DNA from 3 places in the Paenibacillus xanthanilyticus genome. Region 3 is predicted to be linked to each of the others. Evidence: riboswitches for the same ligand, from Rfam matches in the RefSeq annotation. Region 3 holds a riboswitch; each other region holds the start of a gene.
What was found. Region 3 has a riboswitch for cyclic di-AMP ahead of ACFSKT_RS28860 (APC family permease). Riboswitches for the same ligand answer to the same signal wherever they lie in the genome.

Region 1: it holds a riboswitch for cyclic di-AMP, as region 3 does, so the genes downstream of both, ACFSKT_RS13845 (TrkH family potassium uptake protein) here and ACFSKT_RS28860 (APC family permease) in region 3, are expected to answer to the same signal.
Region 2: it holds a riboswitch for cyclic di-AMP, as region 3 does, so the genes downstream of both, ACFSKT_RS30120 (G5 domain-containing protein) here and ACFSKT_RS28860 (APC family permease) in region 3, are expected to answer to the same signal.

The regions. Positions count from the first base shown of each region.
Region 1 covers NZ_JBHUHA010000001.1:3,245,495-3,249,751, reverse strand. Annotated here, with positions in the region: gene ACFSKT_RS13850 (CPBP family intramembrane glutamic endopeptidase) at 1-1,622, opposite strand, end outside; gene uvrC (excinuclease ABC subunit UvrC) at 1-10, shown strand, start outside; cyclic di-AMP (ydaO/yuaA leader) riboswitch at 2,043-2,236, shown strand; gene ACFSKT_RS13845 (TrkH family potassium uptake protein) at 2,327-3,679, shown strand; gene ACFSKT_RS13840 (potassium channel family protein) at 3,693-4,257, shown strand, end outside.
Region 2 covers NZ_JBHUHA010000002.1:2,874,803-2,879,059, reverse strand. Annotated here, with positions in the region: gene rsmA (16S rRNA (adenine(1518)-N(6)/adenine(1519)-N(6))-dimethyltransferase RsmA) at 1-307, opposite strand, end outside; gene rnmV (ribonuclease M5) at 304-870, opposite strand; gene ACFSKT_RS30120 (G5 domain-containing protein) at 990-1,970, opposite strand; cyclic di-AMP (ydaO/yuaA leader) riboswitch at 2,340-2,548, opposite strand; gene ACFSKT_RS30115 (TatD family hydrolase) at 2,724-3,497, opposite strand; gene ACFSKT_RS30110 (HD domain-containing protein) at 3,516-4,257, opposite strand, start outside.
Region 3 covers NZ_JBHUHA010000002.1:2,575,317-2,579,573, forward strand. Annotated here, with positions in the region: partial or broken gene ACFSKT_RS32695 (ATP-binding protein) at 1-37, shown strand, start outside; gene ACFSKT_RS28850 (response regulator) at 612-833, shown strand; gene ACFSKT_RS28855 (SDR family oxidoreductase) at 1,023-1,826, opposite strand; cyclic di-AMP (ydaO/yuaA leader) riboswitch at 2,178-2,349, shown strand; gene ACFSKT_RS28860 (APC family permease) at 2,507-4,257, shown strand, end outside.

The DNA of each region.
Region 1 (4,257 bases), on a different contig from region 3:
GGAACCGTGAGGGGCGGTTTCCTCCCTTTTCGCGTGCCCAATCGCCGCAATACGGCGGCTACGCCGACAGGCAGCACGATGTAGAAGAGGCCAAGCGCGATGTTAACCGGCTGTCCAAGGAACATAAGCGAGATCGCCATCATGACGGAGTCGAAGATGGCGTGCGCGAAGATGACCGCGGCCAAGCCGAAACGCAGGAAGAAATAACTAAATAGAAGGCCAAGAAGCGTAAGCTCGATCAATCTTGTCGTCGAGGGATAGATGGCGTACGTCACGTGGCCGAGCGCCCATATCACCGTTGGAATCAGCGCCGCGACGAACGTGCTGCGCAGCCACTTCTTCAGCAGGCCGATCGCGAAGAAACGGAAGACGGCTTCCTCCGAGATAGCCGCGCACCAGGCCAGCAGCGGGAACAGCCACGGGGCCCCGAAATTGTAGGGCGATTGCATGACGTCGGTCGTGGCCCATGCATCCGTCGCATTTTCCAGAATGAGCAGAATGACCGTCTGCACCGCAAGCAAGATAAACGCGAGGAGATAGCCGAGTTTCATGCTGTTCCACATATGCTCGCCATAGCCCCGCTCGCTGCTTCTCGGCCACAGCTGCCATCCCATGGAACGCCATAGACCGTCTCCGCCCACGAGCGAGAAATAGACCGACGCCGCCATGACGACCGTGATGAAGCTTTGGACGATCATGCCGATCAGCGCGACGGTGCGGGCGTTCTCCATTTCGCCGAAGCTTGCGGCCAGGCCGTCGATCATATTGAAATTGTTGATCAGATAAAACCCGAGGAAGATCGCGGCCACTAGCCAACCTCGGACGAACGACGTGTGCTTGCGATAAAGCGCGGCATAGATAACGGCCAGAATAAACAGGACGAGCGACATGAGCGTGCTGCCGAACAGCGATAACGAAGAAGCGAGCGCATCCTGTTCCTCCACATACGCTTCATAGTCGGCCGGTACCTGGAAAACGGGGGCGTATCTCGTTACCAATACGCCGCCATCCGGCTTTGACTCCGTGCCGATCAGAAGCGAGAGCTTCGCCTCGCCGATGGCCTCGCCGGCGACGTCGAGCCGTACGTCGCCTTCGCGGGTCAGCTGCTTCTGCGCTTTGAGCGCATCGCGCTTGAAGCCCTGCTCGATGGCGAAGTCGACCGCCGCCGCGATGCGCTGTTCCGGTTCAGGGAGCGCCGCGTCCGCCGCGTGGGGCTTATGCCAGCTGATGATTTGGCCGCTCTCCATATGTACGTAGACGTATAATTCGCCGGAGTATTCGCCTGGCAAGGTCGACGTTACCTGATAGGTATCGGTTGGGAATTTCCGGTCGTACCGGTCCCCGTAGTCCTCTGTCAGCTTTTCTTTCGCCAGATAGCCGTAAAGCAGCTTATCGGATTGATGGTACGCGCGCGAGGCGTTCGGCGCTAGGCCGAACTGCTCCGTCAGGAAGGCTGCGGAGCGCCGCTCGGCCTCCGATTTGGCGATGACCTTCTCGGATCCGGAGCCGAAGAAAGCGCCCGCGGTAGCCGGCAAGACTTGAACCAGCAAATAGAGGATCGCGCTTACGGCTGCCAGCCAGCTGTAGAGCTTCCAGTTCGGTGTAACCTCGATTCGATTCAATGCGAGCAACCCGCCTTTCGGACATGAAATCTTTTTGAAGGACAGGACATATAAGATTCGCTTCTATACTCCTGTCTCCATCTTGTATTTCTCCATTGCTGATTTGCTCAATCAGCCTTGCTGCTGCATTCCCAATCTCCGGATTGGGTACGCAAACCAATCAGCTCTGGCTGAATGCTGCATTCCCAATCTCCGGATTGGGTACGCAAACCAATCAGCCTTACTTGTACCCTATCATAAGTAAGCGCTAAATTGTCAGTTAATACATTAAAAAAGAAATGCGCGCGAGATAATTGGCCGATAATGCAACAACGGGGACGATTTCTCGTACGCCCGTACGTATTTTGCCGCATTTCGGTTCAATATCTGCGTGTACGGTGCTTGGTGTTTTTGACAGGCGGACTTATAATGAGTAGCAATTGAAGATTACAGCCGAATTTCGTATGAAAACGGGGGAACCATAACGCTGTCTGACAGTGCGCGCTTCGCGGCCTGCTTGCAGATGGCATGGGGTGAATTTCGCGACAGGACCGCTAGGTCCAAAGAAGCGAATAGGGCTGCCTTTCCAGGCCCGAATCCGTCAGCTAACCTCGTAGGCTTATTTGGAATGGGACCGACGGCGCAAGCATTGGGGATCCAGTGCTTTTTTTTGTGCCCAAAAACGGGTAAACGATCTTATATCCTAAAAAAGGTAAGGTGCCGGAATGGCCGATTATTTCAAGATCTCCAAGTGGTCGCCGCCGCGTGTTCTCGTGACCGGGTTCGGGCTCATTATTCTGCTGGGCGGCTTTCTGCTCACGCTGCCCTTCGCCTCGCGGGACGGGACGTATACGCCGTTCATCGACGCGGTGTTCACCGCTACCTCGGCGACGTGCGTAACCGGTCTCGTCACGGTCGACACGGGCAGCCACTGGTCCATCGCCGGTCAGATTATTATCGTGGCGCTCATCCAGGTCGGCGGCCTCGGGTTCATGACGATGGCGACGCTGTTCGCGATCGTGCTGCGGAAGCGGATATCGCTCAAGGAACGGCTCATTCTGCAGGAAGCGATGAATCAGAGCAGCATGGAGGGGATCGTAAGGCTTATCCGCAAAGTGATTTTCTACTCACTGGCGATCGAGCTGATCGGGGCAACGCTGTTCGCGTTTCGCTGGTCGTTCGATATGCCGCTTGGTCAAGCCATCTACTTCGGCGTCTGGCACGGCATCTCCATGTTCAATAACGCCGGCTTCGACCTGTTCGGGCAGTTCGGCACCCCCTATGTCAGTTTTACGGGCTACGTGGACGACCCGATCGTAAATATGACCGCCATGCTGCTGATTATCTTGGGCGGTATCGGATTTATCGTCATGTCGGATGTTATAGAGTATAAGCAGCGCAGGCGTCTATCCCTCCACAGTAAAGTGGTGCTGTCGATGTCCGGCGCCTTGCTGGCCATTGGCGCGATCGTCATCTTTATCTTCGAGTTCACCAACCAGAAGACGCTGGGGTCCTTAAGTTGGGACGGCAAAATTTGGGCCGCGATGTTCCAATCCGTCTCGCCGCGCACGGCTGGCCCGAACACGGTCGATCTGGCGGCGCTCCGGCAGGCGTCGCAATTCTTTATCGTGCTGCTCATGTTCATCGGCGCATCGCCGGGCTCAACCGGGGGCGGTATCAAGACGACGACGTTCACCACCCTCGTCGCCGCCGTTATCGCCATGATCCGGGGCAAAGAAGACATCGTCCTCTTTAATATGAGGCTGGCCCGCGATCGCGTGCTCAAGGCGCTGACGATTACGGTGCTGTCGCTGGCGCTCGTCCTCGCGGTCACGATGGTGCTGTCGACGACAGAGGATCAGGCATTTCTCAAAATTTTATTCGAGACGACCTCCGCCTTCGGCACCGTCGGTTTGTCGCTCGGCGTAACGCCCGAGCTGACGTTGATCGGCAAAATATTAATCAGTCTCACGATGTTCGCCGGCCGGCTTGGCCCGCTCACGCTCGCTTACGCGGTCGGTCCGCGCGCGGAGAAAGAGCTGTACAGATACCCGGAAGGGAAAATTACGATAGGTTAGGGGAAACCATGAAATGAAGAAAAATCAGTTTGTCATCATTGGTCTGGGACGTTTCGGCTCGAGCTTGGCCAAGGAGCTGGTCAAATTGGGGTACGAGGTGCTCGGCGTCGACAAGGACGAGGAGGCGGTGCAGGATCTAAGCCAAATCCTCACGCATGCCGTCGTGGCGGAAGCAACCGACGAAGACGTGCTTCGCTCGATCGGCGTGCGCAACTTCGACTGCGGGGTCGTGGCGATCGGCGACGATATCCAGGCGAGCATCCTGACGACGATTCTACTCAAGGATCTGGGCGTCAAGAAGGTGGTTGGCAAGGCGATGACCGAGCTGCACGGCCGCGTGCTGGAGAAAATCGGCGTCGACCGCGTCGTCTATCCGGAGCGGGACATGGGCATTCGCGTCGCGCATCAGCTCGTATCGCCGAATTTGCTCGACTATATCGAGCTGTCTAAGGACTACACGATCGCCGAACTGGCGGTTCCCAAGTGCCTGAACGGCAAATCGCTGCAGGAGCTTAATCCGCGCGGACGCTTCGGCTGCAGCATCGTGGCGATCAACAAGCCGCAGGGGGTCATCATTG
Region 2 (4,257 bases), 300 kb from region 3:
CATGCTCGATGTGGACATTATCCGCATCCGCGAAAATATCGCCTAAGATCGGGATCAGCCGGTCGTCGATCTCGATGGCCGTCACGCGCGCCGCCTCGTTGGCGAGATGCTGCGTGAGCGCGCCAATGCCCGGGCCGATCTCAAGCGCCCCTTTGGTCTTGTCGAGACCGGCGGCGGAGACGATCTTGCGCAAAATATTTTGATCGATCAGGAAGTTCTGTCCCAGACTCTTCTTGAACGAGAAGCCGTACTTCTGGATGATGTCCTTCGTCCGCTTCGGTGTCGCCACCTCGATGTTGGTTGTCATTGGCCGCTTCCTCCGGTTTCTTGATCCATCTGCGCCAGCGCTCGGTCGAATTCCTCCCGCGTGATGCGGAACATCGTGCAGCGCTTGAAGAACTGCTTGCCGTTGGCATAGCCGATGCCGAGCAAGTTGCCCATGCGCAGTCTGCGGTCCGCCGCAGCCGGGTGCACGAGCAGACCGGCCCGCATCAGGTCATCCCACGTAATTTGAGCCTCGTCTGCTTGTCCTTCGATCGCTTCCGTGCGAACGCTCGCTAGCGCGCGGCGAATCGCCTCCGGCTTCGCGTTCTCCACGCCGATATCGCCCTTGTACAGCGCCTCCTCCTGTGGAAGGAAGGCATGCTTGCAGCCCGGGACCCGCTGCGCGACGATTTTGCGTATGCGCTCCCCGGCATGATCCGGATCGGTGAAAATGATGACGCCCCGCCGTTCATGTGCGAGCGCCACCCGCTTCAGCACCGCTTCGCCGATTGCGGATCCGCCGGTCTCGATGGTCTCGGCCTCGACGGCCCGCTTGATCGCAACGGTGTCGTCTTTGCCTTCGACGACGATGATTTCTTTGATCATGGACTACCCTGACATCCCTTCCGGACAAACGTACAAAAAGAAGAGGCGAGGCCTCTTCTTATCATGGCATAATTGCTTTAGTTTGACGATAAATTGTAACTACGACCACCTGCGGCGCGCTAGATCGCCTCGGGCTTTTTGGGACCCAGCACGTACACGGTGTAGCCCTTCTTGCGACCGAATTTCTCCGCATAGTCTTCACTATCGTAGTAAACGTCGATCTTGTTGCCTTTGATGGCACTGCCGGTATCCTCCGCGCGGCGGAATCCGATGCCTTCGATGTACACCCACCATCCGATCGGAATGACCTTCGGGTCGACCGCGATCGTGCGGCCTTCCGTGACGCGGGAGCCGGATCTCGTGATGCCGTACCCCGGATCGGATTCGGTTTTGCCCGTAGACGCCAGACCTGCCGTATATGCGGTGAGCGTCACATTCTTCAGCGTCTTCTTCGCCTGGAACGACACCCCGCCCTTCGTCAGCGTGACCACGGGTTTCTTCGTGCCGACCGCCACGATTTGGTTGACCGCATCGCTTTGAGTCGACTTGGAGACGAAGGTATGCGAGACAAGCTTGCCGTCCGCGAATACCTTCTCGTATTTCTTCACGACAATGCCGGCCTTACCCGCCTGAATGGTCTTCTTCTTCCCTTCAAGCAGCGTCGGATCGGTCTTGGTAACAGTAGTGAATGGCACTTCATACTTGTTTTGCATCACATGCTTGTCGATCCGAACGACCGTTACGGTCATGTTCGGTTCGATGGCCGCGTCTTTCGACGGCAGCACCTTGTCTTCACTGCGAATCGATATGTTAGCTTGATCGATCGCCGCCTGTACCGTTCTTTCTGTCGTGTACACCGTTCTTACATTGCCGTCAGCCTTCACGGTTAAGGGAACCGCTTGCTCGATGACCACCCGATCACCGTCTTTTACGCCCGCATTCAAAGGCAACGACACCTTATCATACGGCCCCACCGTAATGGCTTGTTCATCCAGTAGGCGTTGCAGGACCCATTGTTTGGTTTCCACAATGTTTTCTTGTCCATTCAACACTACGGAGACGCGCTTGTCAGCCGTTCCGTACAACAACACCAGAAACATGAAAGTCATAGCGATTGAGATCATAGCGCTTAGAACAATTAAACGCACGTTCTCATGCTTCCATCGCAATGCGAAAGACATGCTGGATGATCGTTTCCCATGGGTGTCCTTAACTTGGATTATGCCCACTTCTTCGGTCCTCCTTACATAGCCCCGCCGCCCTGTTACGCATGAAATAGATTTAGACGCGTCGACTATTAGATTTAGCGCGCATGAAGCCCGCTTCTTCCAATTACTCCCTCATACCTCCTCCATGAATCACACTATGTCGCCACAATTCGCAATATTCAAAATAAAAAGAAGCCGACGACAGAAGATCTGCTTCGTGGCTTCCTGTGGGACACGGGTAGCATGGAATGGATGCACGAGTTGATCTCTCTTATGACGCTTGCGAGGTTAGCTGTCGGATTCGGGCGAGAGAGTCGCCCTATTCGGCTGTCAGCGCTACTTAGGCGCGCCGCAGCTGAAATTCACCCCTAGAAGAATTCAACGCGACTTGCGTGCTCGCATATGCCCCGGCACAAGTCCTCATTTGGTTCCCCCGCTCTCCGTTTCCGGAGATTAAGCGTTATTGGAAATGGAATACATCTTGAAAGCCCTGAGATGAATGATACCGTCTTTTGCTCCAGATTGTAAAGATGAGATAAAGGACGATTTTACCGAATTTAAAGGAAAATGTCTCGAAAAAACCGCAATTTATCCAACCAAAACAAGTTTTTTCACCCGAATCATTCAAAATGCTCCCGTTTTGGGCTATTTTCGTTCGATGGAAAAACATTTCCTGGCGTTTTCGCTTGTGATTTCCGCAATTTCTTCCAGTGTTTTTCCTGTTATTTCCGCAGCGGTTTCTGCTACAAGACGGACGAAAGCAGACTCGTTGCGCTTGCCTCGATGAGGGTGCGGGGCCAAATATGGGGCATCCGTTTCGATCAGCAGACGGTCGAGCGGAACCCTCGCAAGCACCTCTTTCGGCACCCGCGCATTCTTGAACGTGACCGGCCCGCCAAACGAAATATAGAAGTTCATGTCCAAGCACTGCTTGGCCGTCTCCCAGCTGCCAGAGAAGCAATGCATGATCCCGCCAACCTGTTTGGCATCGCTTTCTTTCAAAATCCTAACAACATCCTCGTGCGCATCCCGATTATGAATAACGATTGGCTTGCGCTTGGATTTCGCGAGCTCGATTTGCTCCCGGAACACCCGCTGCTGCACGTCCTTGGGGGACGTATCCCAATAATAATCCAGCCCGATTTCCCCGATCGCGACCACCTTTGGGTGGTCGCACAGCGAGGCAATCCAGTCGAGATCGGAAGGACCGTAATCGAGGCTGTCGGTCGGGTGCCAACCCACCACCGCATAGATGAAGTCGTACTGCTCGGCAAGCGCCATCGTCGTCGGAATGGTCTCCCGATTAAATCCGATATTTACCAATAATTCGACGCCCGCGCCGCGCGCCCGTTCGATGACTTCCGCGCGGTCGTCGTCGAATTTATGCGAATCCAAATGGGTATGCGTGTCGATTAACATGAAGGGCGAAACTCCTCTCTAATCCAGTTCAAACAGCTTGCGAAGTTCGGGACTTAGTTTGTCCGCTGATTCAAGCAGCGGCTCATGCGGGTAATACAAATGGTATTTCCCTCGATGCATGCCCGTAATCGAGCGAATGATATCGGATTTCTGCGAAATTTCCGATACGACGTCGTCACGGTCCAGCACGAGGATCGGCGGTTTATCATTCTTCTTCGCGCCGCGCGCCCCCGGCCGATAGACAGCGTACGCCAAATCAAACGGAAAATCGACTTCCAAGTGGTAATCCGGATGGAGCCCGATCGCGGCGAATTGCTCCCGGATGGAAGCCCACAACGGCTCGTCCGCCTCATCCATCGTTACATACTTATACAGCTTGCGGTCCATGAACCGGCGGCATAAGTCGGCCAGCAGCGAATCTGCTTCCGATTGCCAGAGCGTAAAGGCTGTCTGCATCGGAGCCTCGTCAAGCGCCAAGTAACTCGGAACATCGATGGTGCCGCTTATGAGCCTCCGAATCGGTTCAATCATCCAGCCGAATGCATAACCATTCATATAGAGCTCTTTGGCCCGGCGCAGGATCTGACGCAGAATAATTTCCGAACTGCGAGTGACGGGGTGGAAATAGATTTGCCAATACATTTGGTACCGGGACATCAAATAGTCCTCGACCGCGTGCATCCCGCTCTCTTTCACGACAATGCTTCCCTTATGCGGCCGAAGCACGCGCAGGATGCGTTCCAGGTCGAACGTGCCGTAG
Region 3 (4,257 bases):
CGAGACGAATGAAGCCGCCGGGGCCACCTTCCGCTTCACGGTCACCGTCAAGCCATATGGCGAGGAAGGCTACTGGAACCAGGAGGAAGGCACCGACCTGACTCCATGGATGACGCCGCCGGGCTGGTTCCATGAGGCGCTGTCCGAAGCGGAACCGACCGTAGGCGCGACCGAGCCCCCGGTTGACGCCCTAACCTTAGTCGGCTCTGCCGATGCGATGGTGCTGGAGGCAAGCGCGGCTACGCCTGGCTTGACCGCTACCCTGCCGGCGGGCACCCCTGCCGCAAGCGCGGGCAGACCGTCCGCCAGAGCCGAGAGGCCGGGCCTGGAAGGCCGGGCGCCTTCGCGCATTCCGGAGATTAGCTTCGCCTCGTTGTTCGAAGCCGGCAGCCGGGAGCTCTCCTGCACGCTCGAGGTTATCCCGGAAGAGACCTCGCCGGCGATCGGCGCCGCGGCGCCGCAGGTGCTGGTCGCCGACGACAACGAGATCAACCAGAAGCTGACAATTGGCATGCTGGAGAAGCTCGGCATCCGGGCCGATGTCGCCGCGGACGGCGGGGGAAGCGGTGGCCAAGTCGGCCGCCAACCGGTATGCGCTCATTCTGATGGATATGCGCATGCCGGTCATGGACGGACTGGAGGCGACCCGGCAGGTGCTCGCCGCGAACGAAGCGCCCCATACGCCGGTGGTCGTCGCCATGACAGCCAACGTCCTGCCTGCCGACCGCCAGCGCTGCCTGGAAGCCGGCATGGCCGATTTTCTGGCCAAACCGCTGCAATTCGAAGCCGTTAAGCGGCTGCTGCAGCGTTACCGTTTGCTTGACACCATGTAGGGTAAGCGAGGATTTTACGGAGGTTTGCATGGCAAGAAGGGCTGTTCCGGCACGTCATCGCGAGATGACGACGTGCGGAAGCAGCCCTTCTTTGGTTGCGGCGTGAATTCGGCCCAGCCGGGACAACGCGTCCGCTGCTTGCATCCGCCAGCCTTCTTTCGCCGGCAAGCGGATGCGGCGGCACGACGCTTAGCCCCGCAGCAGCGACTCCGCGCCGTCGACGAACACTTCGGTCCCCGTGATATGATTCGACTCGTCGGAAGCCAGGAACAGCACCAGATTCGCGACCTGCGCCGGCTTGCCCGGACCATCCTCGAGCGGCTGATCGCCTTCTGGGAACTCCATCGGGATCGTTACCTCGTCAAGCTCCGGCTTGCGGTCCGTGTTCTGGTCGATATGCGTCGTGATGGCGCCCGGGCAGATCGCGTTGACGCGAATGCCGAACTTGGCCAGCTCGAGCGCGGCCATCTTCGTGAAGGCGACTTGTCCGGCCTTGGACGTGCTGTAGGCGCTGAAGCCGATGTTCGAGAAGACGCGGTTGCCGTTGATCGAGCTCGTGACGATGATGCTCCCGCCGTTCTCCTTCAATGCCGGAATCGCGTGTTTCACCGTCAGGAACGTGCCTTTGAGGTTAATATCGATCGTCGTGCCGAATTCCTCCGGCGTCATCGTCTCGATCGGCGCGAGCACGCCGTTGATGCCCGCGTTGGCGAATACGATATCGAGCCGCCCCCATTTCTCGGCCACCTTCCGGTACGCCGCCTCCATGTCTTCGCTGCTCGAAATATCCGCGCCGATCGCAAGCGCTTCGCCGCCCGCCTTCTCGATGCGCGCCAGGACGGCCGATACCCGGTCCTCTTCCCGGTCGAGGAGCGCCACCTTCGCGCCCTGCTCCGCCAGACGCAGCGCCGCGGCGCGTCCGATGCCCGATCCCGCGCCGGTGACGACCGCGACCTTCCCTTCAACTCTCCCCTGCCCGTTTGCTTGTGCCATATCCCCTGCCCCTTCCTAACTAACTTGGACTGTGCTTCCATCTAATACCCGTTTGGTATTTCCCAAAAACACGACCGGCTATTCAGGCAGCCGATTGCTCGCCGCGAGAGAAGCCGCCCGCAGACCGAGGTCTGCCGCATTCCCCCTCGTTTACCGGCCTTGCCTTGTTTGTAGGTCTTCCAGCCCGTTTTCAGCGAAAAGGCGAAAAACGCCGCGATAAAGACAGCTTGGCTGCGATAACGACGCATGTAAGCGCTGCTTCCGTCCGAATCCGCCTTACACCCGGGAGCGGCCGTTTCTTCGTCCTTTTACACCCTGCGCGCCACGGGAGTATGATAGCTTGCGTACAGCATCCAACATTCGCTGAATTTCCGAACAGGAAAACGGGGGAACCAAACGCGACGCCGCAAGCCGGCGCTCGCAGGGGTGAATCGGCATCCGCGCACGAAGCGCGCAGGCCGTAGGGCGACTCTAACCGCCCGAATCCGTCAGCTAACCTCGTAAGCGTTATTAGAGGGGGGTAAAACTTAGGCGTTCGCACGTTGAACGCAGGGGTATTTCCTCTGCGTTATTTGGCATGCCCCCAAACGCGGTCCAGGCGCAGCATTCTTTTGTAAAGCCGTTATTTGGACGCGCGCGGGCGCGGGTAAAGAAATGACAATGACATTCTCCGGGTGGTGATGCGGGTGTTTACTGCACTCAAACGTTTATTGATCGGGCGCCCTCTGAAATCGGCTGAGCTCGGCGAACAAAAACTGAACAAAACGAAGGCGCTGGCGATTCTGTCCTCTGACGCCCTCTCCTCGGTCGCTTACGGACCGGAACAAATTTTAATCGTGCTGATGACCGCCGGCCCCATCGCGTTCTGGTATTCGATTCCGATCGCGATCGGCGTGCTGGTGCTCCTGCTGGCGCTTATTCTGTCGTACCGGCAAATTATCCATGCGTATCCGCACGGCGGCGGCGCCTACGTCGTCTCCAAGGAGAACCTCGGCATCTTGCCCGGGCTCGTGGCCGGCGGCTCGCTGCTCGTCGACTATATCCTCACGGTGGCGGTCAGCGTATCGGCCGGTACGGACGCGATTACGTCCGCCTTTCCGTCGCTGCATGACTATACCGTGCCGATCGCGATCGCGTTCGTTTTGTTTATCACGGTCTTGAATTTGCGCGGGGTGACCGAATCCGCTTCGGTGCTGGCGTACCCCGTCTATCTATTCGTGCTCGCGCTGTTCATCATGATCGGCGTGGGCATCTACGACATCGCCAGCGGCCATGTGCCGCGCGAGCTGCATGCTTCCCTCGGCACGCCCGTCGCGGGTATCAGCCTCTTCCTGCTGCTGAAGGCGTTCGCCTCGGGCAGCTCCGCCCTGACGGGGGTAGAGGCGATCTCCAACGCGATCCCGAACTTCAAGTCGCCCGCGCCCAACAACGCGGCGAAGACGCTCGCCGCGATGGGCCTGCTATTGGCGCTCCTCTTCTCGGGCATCGTCTTCCTGGCGTGGTATTACGGGATTACGCCGCACCCCGAGGTGACGGTCGTCTCGGAGATCGCGGAGCAGACGTTCGGCCGTAACGCGATGTACTTCGTCATCCAAGGCACGACGGCGCTGATCCTCATCCTAGCGGCCAATACCGGCTACTCCGCGTTCCCGCTGCTGGCGGTCAGTCTCGCCAAGGATAAATTCATCCCGCGGATGTTCACCGTGCGCGGCGACCGCCTCGGGTATTCGAACGGTATTCTCATGCTGGGCTTGTCGTCGATTCTGCTCATTATTCTATTCAAGGGCCAGACCGAGCATCTGATTCCGCTCTACGCGGTCGGCGTCTTCATTCCGTTCACGCTGTCGCAGACCGGCATGCTATTGAAGTGGATTCGCGAGAAGCCGAAGGGCTGGGGGCTCAAGCTGGCGATCAACGGCATCGGCGCGCTCATCTGCCTTGTCGTGACGCTGATGTTCTTCTTGACGAAATTCCAGCAGGTCTGGCCGGTATTGGTCTTCCTGCCGCTCATTATTTTGCTCTTCCGCCAGATCCGCAAGCACTACGACGCCGTCGGCGACCAGCTCCGCCTGTCCACGTGCGAACCGCCGATCACGATCGAGGGCAACGTTATTATTGTGCCGGTGGCGGGCATGACCCACGTCGTGGAGAACTCGCTGCGTTATGCCAAATCGCTGAAGCCGGAGCAGATCATCGCCGTCCACGTCCCGTTCGAGCGCGAGGAAGAGGCCGTCTTCGAGGAGAAGTGGAAGCAGTGGCAGCCGGACGTGCGGCTTGTCACGCTGCATTCCCCGTACCGCAGCATCATCCAGCCGCTGACGAAATTCATCGATACGGTGCAGCGTAAAGCGGGCGAGATGAACGTGCAGGTGACCGTCGTCATCCCGCAATTCATTCCGAAGAAAGGCTGGCACCATATTTTGCATAACCA